2 regions of the Stenotrophomonas sp. YJH_SMC_94-11 genome follow, and region 2 is predicted to be linked to the other one. Evidence: riboswitches for the same ligand, from Rfam matches in the RefSeq annotation. Region 2 holds a riboswitch; the other holds the start of a gene.
The links. A riboswitch is a leader RNA that binds a small molecule or an ion and turns the genes downstream of it on or off. The one in region 2 is predicted to bind cobalamin.
Positions count from the first base shown of each region.

Region 1: another riboswitch for cobalamin. It lies ahead of AC5P74_RS19095 (epoxyqueuosine reductase QueH); the one in region 2 lies ahead of btuB (TonB-dependent vitamin B12 receptor).

Region 1 is NZ_JCAFTR010000013.1:93,769-98,837, reverse strand. It holds gene pncA (bifunctional nicotinamidase/pyrazinamidase) at 1-309, opposite strand, end outside; gene AC5P74_RS19095 (epoxyqueuosine reductase QueH) at 365-1,036, opposite strand; cobalamin riboswitch at 1,176-1,389, opposite strand; gene AC5P74_RS19090 (nicotinate phosphoribosyltransferase) at 1,488-2,897, opposite strand; gene AC5P74_RS19085 (bifunctional nicotinamide-nucleotide adenylyltransferase/Nudix hydroxylase) at 2,963-4,012, opposite strand; gene AC5P74_RS19080 (patatin-like phospholipase family protein) at 4,207-5,069, shown strand, end outside.
Region 2 is NZ_JCAFTR010000010.1:12,105-17,173, forward strand. It holds gene bioD (dethiobiotin synthase) at 1-664, opposite strand, end outside; gene AC5P74_RS16575 (GAF domain-containing protein) at 733-1,215, shown strand; gene AC5P74_RS16580 (TfoX/Sxy family protein) at 1,212-1,574, shown strand; gene AC5P74_RS16585 (histidine phosphatase family protein) at 1,666-2,244, opposite strand; cobalamin riboswitch at 2,388-2,610, shown strand; gene btuB (TonB-dependent vitamin B12 receptor) at 2,727-4,568, shown strand; gene gph (phosphoglycolate phosphatase) at 4,660-5,069, opposite strand, start outside.

The DNA.
Region 1 (5,069 bases), on a different contig from region 2:
CACGCCCGGGTGCAGCGCGGCGCCATCGCTGCCCTGCACGCAATGGTCGGGCCACAGGGTCTGTGGCTGCGCGTGCAGCAGGATGGTTTCGAACGGGCGCTGGCCGGGGTGTTGGCTGGCGAACGAGGCGTGGTCGGCCGGGTGCCAGTCCTGGGTCGCCACCACGGTGCGGTAGCGACGCTGTGCCAGCAGGTCGGCAATCGGTGCCACCAGCGCATCGCCCTGGTCGCAGGCCAGCGCACCGCCGGGCATGAAGTCCGGCTGCAGGTCGATCACCAGCAGGGCGACATCGGCGGGCAGGGCGGTCATGGCAGTTCCGGTACAACAGAAGGGGCGACCAGCGTGGCCGCCCCATGCCTGCACGTCAATCGCCCTGCGGCGTCTCAGCGTCCTGCCCGTAGTACAGCAGGCCGATCTTGATCCGTTCGCGCCCGTTCTCGCGGCGGTGGCGGTTGGCATCGCGCAGCGAGTACACGCAGCCGCAGTACTCCTGCTGGTAGAACTGCTCGCGCTTGCTGATCTCGATCATGCGGCTGGCACCGCCGCCCTTGCGCCAGTTGTAGTCCCAGTACTGCAGGCCTTCATAGCGCGACGCCGCGCGGATGCCGCAGTCGTTGATCTGCGCCATGTTCTTCCAGCGCGAGATGCCCAGCGACGAACTGATGGTGTCGTAGCCGTGTTCATGCGCGTACAGCGCGGTGCGCTCGAAACGCATGTCGAAGCACATCGTGCAGCGGATGCCGCGCTCGGGCTCGTTCTCCATGCCACGCGCACGGCTGAACCAGTTGTCGGTGTCGTAGTCGCAGTCGATGAACGGAATGCCGTGCTGCTCGGCGAAGCGGATGTTCTCCTGCTTGCGCAGCTCGTACTCCTTCACCGGATGGATGTTGGGGTTGTAGAAGAAGATCGCGTAGTCGATCCCGGAAGCGGTGATCGCCTCCATCACTTCGCCCGAGCACGGCGCGCAGCACGAATGCAGCAGCAGGCGCTTGCCATCGGCGGGCAGGGTCAGGGTGGGGCGTTGGAACTCGGTCATCGTGGCGTGCGTCAGGGCGTGGGAGCGGTCTGGCCGGTTACCGTGAACAGGACGCGCGCGGCCACGCCGCCTGTACGTGCAGGCTGGCGATGGCCCCGGCACCCTCCCCGCGGAGAGTCCAGGTCGAATCAGGGGACGGTCGTGTCCCCCGGCCGGGGCCGGTATTCGGGCTGATGGACACGGGCCGCAGCCCACCTACTCCCTGCCGCTTCCCAGGCGCGAGCCCAGTGCTGTTGGCAGGATTCGTTTCCATTCACCGCTGCGGGGCAGCTCCGGAATGGGCGCACGAAGCGCCTTCACCGGATTCCCGTTTAACTCCCTGCCGCCATCCAGCCACGGCAGGGATACCTTCGGCGTGCCCACGGTGGACGCGTTGCCGGCGTGGGTCAAGGGGCACCGGGGTCGGAGCCCTTTGCGCTGCAACGGGATCCGACCCCGGTCGGGATGCGCCTCAACGCCCCGCCGCAGCCCGCGCGCGGATCTCATCCAAGCGCTGGTCGTGCAGCAGGCGCCCGTTCTCCCACACGGTCACCATCGCATCCTCGAAGCCGGTCGGCAGCGCCTCGTCACCGCTGGGAGGCAACGCCACCGTGTGCAGGCTGCCGTCATCCAGGCGCCGCAGCAGGCGCATGCGGCCACGCTTGCTGGTCTTGCCGGCATCGGTGACCGGGTCCTTGTAGACGTCGATCCACTCACCCTCGACCCGTGCTGCCGAGCACTTCAGCGCGAACTTCTGGGTGTCGCGGTCCAGCCGCTGCAACAGCGCGCCGCCCATGCCGAAGGCCACGTTGTCGGCGGCGTAGCCGTCTTCGGTGATGCGCTGCAGGATGGCGCGGATCGTATCCGGGTTGATGCCATCGCCCTGGATCACCCGCACGTGGTTGAGTACGCGGTAGCCCTTGCCGTTGAGGGTGTGGCCGAATGCTTCATCCAGCCGGCGCAGGCTTTCGGCCACCACGTCCACCGGGTCACCCGAGTCGGGGCGGATGACCAGGGTGGCGCCCGAAGCGATCACTTCATCACGCAGCGTCGTGCCCCAGTGTTCACTGATCGCGCGGTAGATGTCATAGCTGTCCGACACCACTGCCACGATCGCGCCCGGCTTGCCGAACTGGCGCAGCATGTTGCGGTAGGCGTCCACTTCGCGCTCGCGGCCCCAGCTGGTGATGGTGCTGTGCTCGGCGGCGGGAATCGAATAACCGGCCATCGGCGCGTGATAGTGCGCGCGGGCCAGGCACAGGGCCGAGACGGTGTCGGTGCCGAGGAAGTTGACCAGGTGTGCGGCACCACCGAGCGCAGCCGATTCCAGGCTCGATACACCGCGCGCGCCGAAGTCGTGCAGCTTGAAGGGCAGCTGCCCCTGCGGATCGTCGCTGGTCTGCTGCAGGAACGCAGCAATGGTCTGCCGTGCATGCCAGCTGATGGTGGCCACGGTGACCGGGTACCACACGCGCAGCAGCAGCGTTTCCAGGTACGACGGCACCCAGAATGCAGCCGGGTCGGTCGACTCGATCGTCATCAGTGCCTGGTGGGTGGGTACCACGCTGCCCTCGGGCACGGCACGGATGCGCACTGGCAGGTTGCCCCCGAGCCGGTCGACGATATCGCGCCAGCCGGCTTCGTTGAACGGCTCGCCATGGGCGGCGAATACCGCAGCAGCGTCGTCGATGTCAGCGTGGGTGACCGGCCGTGCCAGCGCGTCCTTGAGGATCGCCTGCAGGCCGAAGAACACCGTGCGATCGTGCAGGCCGCCACGTGATTCGACGTAGAAGAACGTGGCATCGGTACCCGGCGGGTACTGCAGCCAATGGCTGGCCTTGTAGCTGTCGGTGTTGAGGAGAAGATTATCGAGGTAGTGCATGACGGAAGCTCCTTCGCGTCGAGTGACACCAGCGGTCTATCCGCCAGTGGGGAGAGCCGGGCAGGTCAGCCGCGGCCGAGGAAATACTCCAGGATGTGCAGGTGGTCCTCGAACAGCTGCGGGCCCATGTCCAACGCCTCACTCACCGGTATCCAGCGCGCCTTGTCGGCGTCGTCGCCACCGCGCACCGGCGGCAGGTCACCGGCCGGGAATTCGAAGTGGAACCCGTGGGTGATGGTGCGGCCGCGCTGGCTGCGGTCGGGGTGGTCGAATACCTGCTGGCCCTTCAGCGAACCCTTCAGCACCGGCAGCGGAATCTTCAGACGGGTTTCCTCGCGCAGTTCGCGCAGGCAACTGTCCAGCAGGCTCTGCTCCTGGCCAACGAAACCGCCGGGCAGCGCCCACAGGCCCTTGCCGGGCTCCGAACGGCGCCGTACCAGCAGCACGTGGCCCGAATGCACTACCACCGCATCGGTGGTGACGAAGGTGGGCGCGTAGGGCGCATCCTTCCAGGCGGCCTTGTACTGTTCGATGAAGCGGTACTCGGCCACCAGCTGGGCATACGCAGGCGCGCTTTTGCGGAACGCTTCGAGCATGTCGTACACCGGCGCCGGCACATTGCCACGCAGCATCAGCAGCGCGCCGTGGAAGTCGACGTCGCCGGCTTCGAACAGGTAGCGCCGCAGCTCGGTGGCCGACAGGGTGGCGGTGTGCTGCACGTCCACCAGCGGCCATTGCGGGAACTCCCTCAGGTAGTAGCTGGAGGCATCCTTGTCCATGCCGATCAGGCCGACCTTGGCATCGGCGGCGGCGCCGTCGTTGCGCAGGGCTTCGGCCACCTGGCGCTGCACGTTGGCGATCCACTGCGCTTCGTTGTACAGGTGGTCGCGCAGCGGGCGGATCAGCAGGCGGTCGGTGTGGCCATCGAGGGCTGCCTGGATCATCACGGCGCGTTCGGCCACGGTCCAGGGATTGCGGAGGCTGCGGGGGGTATCGGCAGAGCCGACCAGGAAGATCAGCTTGCGGGCCCGGCTCAGGGCCAGGTGGGCAACGGCGGCGTGGCCGTTGTGGAAGGGCTCGAATCGCCCGATGAAGACGAGATAGTCGAATTCCATGAGAATCCCTCATGTCGTTGTGGCAGCCGCGGGTCTGTCCCTTGGCTTGCTGCAGATGCTACGCCGATGGTGGGGCCGGTCAAGCCTGCAGGCCTGCCATCTGCTGAACGCCGCAGATTCCCGCCCGGACTGCGGTGGTGTTCTCAGGCCCTGAGAAGCCGCTGCGCCATACTGGCATTCACGCGGCGGACGGCATGCTCGGGGGCAAGACGGTGGCGGACAAGTACTGCGATCTGGTCATGAAAGGCGGCATCACCAGCGGCATCGTGTACCCCAATGCGGTACTGGCGCTGGCACGCGAGTATCGGTTCAAGAGCATCGGCGGCACCTCCGCTGGCGCCATCGCTGCGGCGGTAGCGGCTGCGGCGGCATGCGGTGATCGCCGCATGCAGGCCGGCGAGCACCTGCCCGGTGATGCCGGTTATGGCGGGCTGTCGGCGGTGTCGGCGCAGTTGTCGCGGCGCGGGTTCATCTACAGCCTGTTCCAACCGGCGCGGGGCGCGCGCGCGGCCTATCGGCTGCTGGTGGTGCTGACCGGCAATGCCGGCCTGCCGCACAAGCTGCTGTGCCTGGCGGTGGCGGTATTCGAGATCGCGCCGCTGGAAGTGCTGGTGTCGCTGGCGCTGCTGCTCGGCCTGGGCTGGTGGGGCGGTGGCTGGAGCGGCGTGGCCGCAACGCTGCTGCCGTCGCTGCTGTGCGCCTACGGTGCAGGCGTGGCCGGAGCCGCGTTGCGCGTTGCGCGTGTGGCCCGGCGCAACCTGCTGGGCCTGTGCAGTGGCCTCGGCCGCGATGCACGTAAACCGGCATTGACCGAGTGGCTGCATGAATGCCTGCAGCAGTTGTCCGGCAAGCCGCTGGATGCACCGCTGACCTTTGCCGACCTGCACGAGGCGCCGCGCTATGCCGGCGAGCCGGACAGCCCGCATGCGATCAGCCTGCAGATGATCACCACCTGCGTGTCGCACAATGAACCACGCACACTGCCGCTGGGCGGCGCGCAGTTCTGGTTCCTGCGCGAGGAGTTCGAGCAGTTGTTCCCCGCCAGCGTGGTGCAGTG
Region 2 (5,069 bases):
TCAGGATCTGACCATCCGCCCCCGGCAGATGCGGCAGCCGTCCCCAGCACGGCATCGGCAAGCGCTGCTGCAGCGTGGCGATGTTCTCGTCCTGGCGCTGCATCGCCGGGTCGATGTGGTTGCCGATCCAGCCCAGGCAGTCCACGCCGCTGGCCTGCAGTGATTGCGCAGTCAACCGCGCGTGGTTGACGCAGCCCAGCCGCATGCCCACCACCAGCAGCACCGGCAGCTGCAGCGCACGCACCAGGTCGAGCTGGTCCAGCGTGGCCGAGACCGGTGCCAGCCAACCGCCCACGCCCTCCACCACGACGATATCGGCCTTCGCGCGCAGGCGTTCGAACGCGGCCACGATCGGCGCCAGCGCCACCTGCACGCCGTCCTCGGCAGCGGCCAGCTCCGGTGCCAGCGGCTGCCGCAGCGCATAGGGGTTCAGGTCGGCATAGTCCGGCACCGGCCAGCTGGCCGCCTGCAGCGCCAGCGCGTCCTCGTTGCGCAGGCCCTGCCCCAGGTCCTCGCTGCCGCTGGCCACGGGCTTCATGCCCACCGCGCGCAGGCCACGCTGGCGCAGTGCATGCAGCAGCGCCGTGCTGGCCGCGGTCTTGCCGATTTCGGTGTCGGTGCCGGTAACGAACAGGGCGGGCGGCAGCGTAGCGGGCAACGGCATCGATGGGCTCCAACAGGGCAACAGTGCGCGCATTATCGCCGGCCCGGTGCACTTGCTAGACTGCAGGCATGTTCGCCAATGCCTCGCTCACCGGCAGCAAGCCGGAACAATACGCCCAGCTGCTGGAACAGGCCCGTGGCCTGGTCTACGCCGAGTCCGACCGCATCGCCAACGCGGCCAACCTCTCCGCACTGGTCTATCACGCCCTGCCCGACCTGAACTGGGTGGGCTTCTACCTGTATGACGGCAAGGAACTGGTGGTCGGCCCGTTCCAGGGCCTGCCGGCCTGCGTGCGCATCCCGCTGGACAAGGGCGTGTGCGGTGCCGCCGCCAGCCAGCGCGTAACCCAGCGCGTGGACGACGTCGATGCCTTCCCCGGCCACATCGCCTGCGATTCGGCCTCGCGTTCGGAGCTGGTGGTGCCGCTGCTGCGCGGCGATGAACTGATCGGCGTGTTCGATATCGACAGCCCGAAGGTCGGCCGCTTCGATGCCGACGATCAGGCCGGCCTGGAAGCCATCGCCCGCGTGTTCGTCGAGGCACTGGGATGAGCGCACCGAAGCTGCGCAACATCGGCCCGAAGAGTGCAGCGTGGCTGCGCCAGGTCGGGCTGCGCAGCCGCGAGGACCTGGTTGCGATCGGCGCAGTTGGCGCCTTCGTCAAGGTCAAGCGGGCCGGCTTCAAGCCCAGCCTGAACCTGCTGTACTCGCTGGAAGGCGCATTGCTGGACTGCCACTGGCAGGAGCTGAGCGAGCCGCAGCGTGAAGCGCTGGTGCAGGACTACGAAGCGCGCATCGCCGCGCATCCGCTGAAGGCGGCCGGCCCGGCGTCGGGCCCGGTGCATGAGCAGCGCTTCGATGCCGACGATGAGGCGGAAGACAGCGTGACCGAGCGCGCGGACGAGGATTGACTGCACCGGTAGTGCCGGCCGCTGGCCGGCAACTGCGTGATCCTTGCAACGTTCCTGAGGCTGCCGGCCAGCGGCCGGCACTACCGATGGACTACGGCTGCTGCAGTTCCAGCAGCTCGCCCACCAGCCCGACCTCGCCCCGCTCCAGCCACACCCGCAGGCGCGTGCCGTGGTCGATGCGCAGGGCCCAGCACAGCGACATCGGCAGGCCGCAAACCTGCGACAACACCATGCGCAGCGGGCCACCATGGCTGACCACCAGCGTCGGCACCGGATCATCATCATCGAGCAGGCGATCCAGCGCGCGCGCGATACGCCGCTCGAAATGACCCCAGCTCTCGCCGTTCGGCGGCGGGAACGCATGCGGATCGGCATGGAAGGCGGCCAGCGCATCTTCCGGCAGGTCGAACAGCGACTGCCCGTCCCAATCGCCGAAATCCAGTTCTTCCCATTCCTCGTCCGCTTCGACGTCCAGCCCGCGTGGGGTGGCCAGCGCCATCGCCGTGTGCAGGGCGCGCAACCGCGGTGAACTGATCACCCGCTCCCAGCGTTGCTCGGCATAGGCCTCGACCAGCTCCTGCGGCAGGCCGGCCAGCTGCGGTGGATCGCTGCGGCCATCAAGGAACTCATCGCGACCGTTGCCGGCATGGCGGACCAGGTCGAGGATCATGCGTGCGTCCCGGACGGGCGAGGCAGGTACAACTGAGAACGGGCAGACATCGGTAACGGCACCACGGGATCGAGCAACCATTCTAAAGGCACAGCAAAGGCAGCCGCGCAGGCGCGACGCAACGGGACGGCCTGCGATGCCGTAGACTGCGCGCACTTCCAGGTGACCTGCGGCCGTGGCCGGCAGGTTGAAACGGGAAGCCGGTGACGCGTGATTCCACGCCAGGCCGGCGCTGCCCCCGCAACGGTAAGCACGTCAGTTCCAGGCAACACCGCCACTGTGCCGCAGGCATGGGAAGGCGCCTGGACGGTGGCCTCGCGCCACCCGGCGGCAAGCCCGGAGACCGGCCCGGAAGCCTCAGGTCGCGATGCGGTGGGCATGGCGCTGGATGACCGTGGCGTGCGCTGCGGCATCGGCGCGTGCCTGCCTTCGCGGCTCCTCCCCTTCGCCACGCGGGCGTGCGTGGCACCTGGAGTTCCCCCATGAAGCTGCAGTCCCGAATGCTGTCCCTGGCCGTACTGGCCGCCCTGCCCGCGCTGGCACAGGCCGCCGATGACACCACCGCGCTCGACCAGATCCTGGTCACCGCCACGCGCACCCCGATCGCCCTGCAGGACAGCATCGCGCCGGCCCAGGTGATCGACCGCGCGCAGATCGAATCCAGCCAGGCCACCTCGCTGCAGGAACTGCTGCGCGGCCGCGCCGGCATCAACCTGACCAATGCCGGCGGGCTCGGCAAGCAGAGCTCGCTGTTCCTGCGCGGCACCAACTCGGGCCACACCGTGGTGCTGGTCGACGGCGTGCGCATCAACAGTGCCGACCTCGGCCTGGCGATGTACCAGGACCTGCCGCTGGCGCAGATCGAGCGCGTGGAAATCGTGCGTGGCCCGCAGTCGAGCCTGTACGGCGCCGATGCCATTGGCGGCGTGATCCAGATCTTCACCCGCCGCAACCAGGGTGATTTCGCCCCGCACTTCCAGCTCGGTGGCGGCAGCAACGGCCTGCGCGAAGCCAGCGGCGGGATCGGCGGCGGGACCGAACGCGGCTGGTTCGGCGCCGACATCGCCTACCAGCATTCCGATGGCATCGATGCCTGCCGCGGCTCGGCAACGCTGTTCACCGGCTGCTTTGCCGACGAACATGACCGCGATGGCTACCGCAACCTGTCCAAGAGCCTGCGCGGTGGCTACACCTTCAACGACCAATGGAACGTGGAAGGCAGTGCATTGCGTGCCGACGGAAAGAACCATTACGACGGCTACTACAACTATTCGGAAACCCGCCAGCAGGTGCTGGCCGGCAAGGTGCGCTACACCCCGTCCGAACGCCTGGCGTTCACCGCCAATGTCGGGCGCAGTGACAACGAGTCGGACAACTTTGGTGACTTCGGTGCCCGTGGCAGCGCTCAGACCCACCGCGACAGTGCCTCGCTGCAGGGTGACTTCGCCTTGGCAGAAAGCCAGCTGCTGAGCACCGGCGTGGACTGGAGCGAAGACAACCTGGATGGCAGCAGTGCCGGATATCGGGTCGACAGCCGCCGCAACACCGGCGTGTTCGTGCAGTACCAGGGACGCTTCGGTCGCCACCAGCTGCAGGCCAGCGCGCGCAACGACGACAACCAGCAGTTCGGCAACCACGCCACCGGCAGCCTCGGCTGGGCGATGGAACTCGGCCACGGCCTGCGTGTCAATGCCAGTTACGGCACTGCGTTCAAGGCGCCGACCTTCAGCGACCTGTACGACCCGTGGAGCGGTGTGCCGACGTTGAACCCGGAGAAGTCCAAGAGCACCAACCTGGGCGTTTCGCAGCAGGGACAGGGCTGGCACTGGGGCCTGGACGTCTATGAAACCCGCATCGATGATCTGATCACCTACGATGCGGCGACCTTCAGGATGCAGCAGGTGGAGAAGGCGCGCATCCGCGGTGCCGAACTGACCGGTGGCGTGCTGCTGGCCGGCTTCGACATCAACGCCCAGCTGAGCTACACCGACCCACGCAACCGCACCGGCGGCAGCACCCAGTTCGACAACTGGCTGCCGCGTCGTGCACAGCAGACCGCGCGCCTGGACCTCGATCGACGTTTCGGGGCCTTCCGCGCAGGCCTGACGGTTCAGGGAGCGGGCAAGCGCTATGACGATGCCGCCAACGCGGTGAAGGTGGCGGGTTACGGCACGCTGGATCTGCGCGCCGAGTACGCGCTGACGCCGTCGTGGTCGCTGCTGGCGCGTGCCGCCAACGTGTTCGACCGACGATACGAGACCGTGGCGTGGTTCAACCAGCCCGGTCGTGAGTACCAGGTGAGCGTGCGTTACCAGCCGAAATGAGAGAAGGCGCCGGGCATTGCCCGGCGCTTTCTCTGTAGAGCCGAGTCCATGCTCGGCTCAGGCAGCAAAGCAGCCGAGCATGGGCTCGGCTCTACACCGGGACGCCGGCGGTCAACCCCGGCAGTTCACGCAGGTCATCGATCACCGCCACCGCATGCGCGGTGGCCAGGTCCAGACCGCGCGGGTAGCCGTAGCGGACCAGCGCGATCGGCATGCCCGCATCTTCGGCGGCGCGGTAGTCGGTCAGCGAATCACCCACCATCAGGCAGGCATCGACCGGCAGCCCGAAGTGCGCAGCGATATGCCGCAGCGGCTCACCGCTGGGCTTGCGCTGCGGCAGTGAATCGCCGCCCAGTACCAGCGCGAACGCATCACCGATGCCCAGGTGCTGCAGCAGCGGCGGCACCAGTGCTTCGGGCTTGTTGGTGCAGATCGCCAGTGGCACGGCGCGCGCGCGCAGCTGCGCCAGTGCGTCGGCCACGCCATCGAACAGGCGCGGGC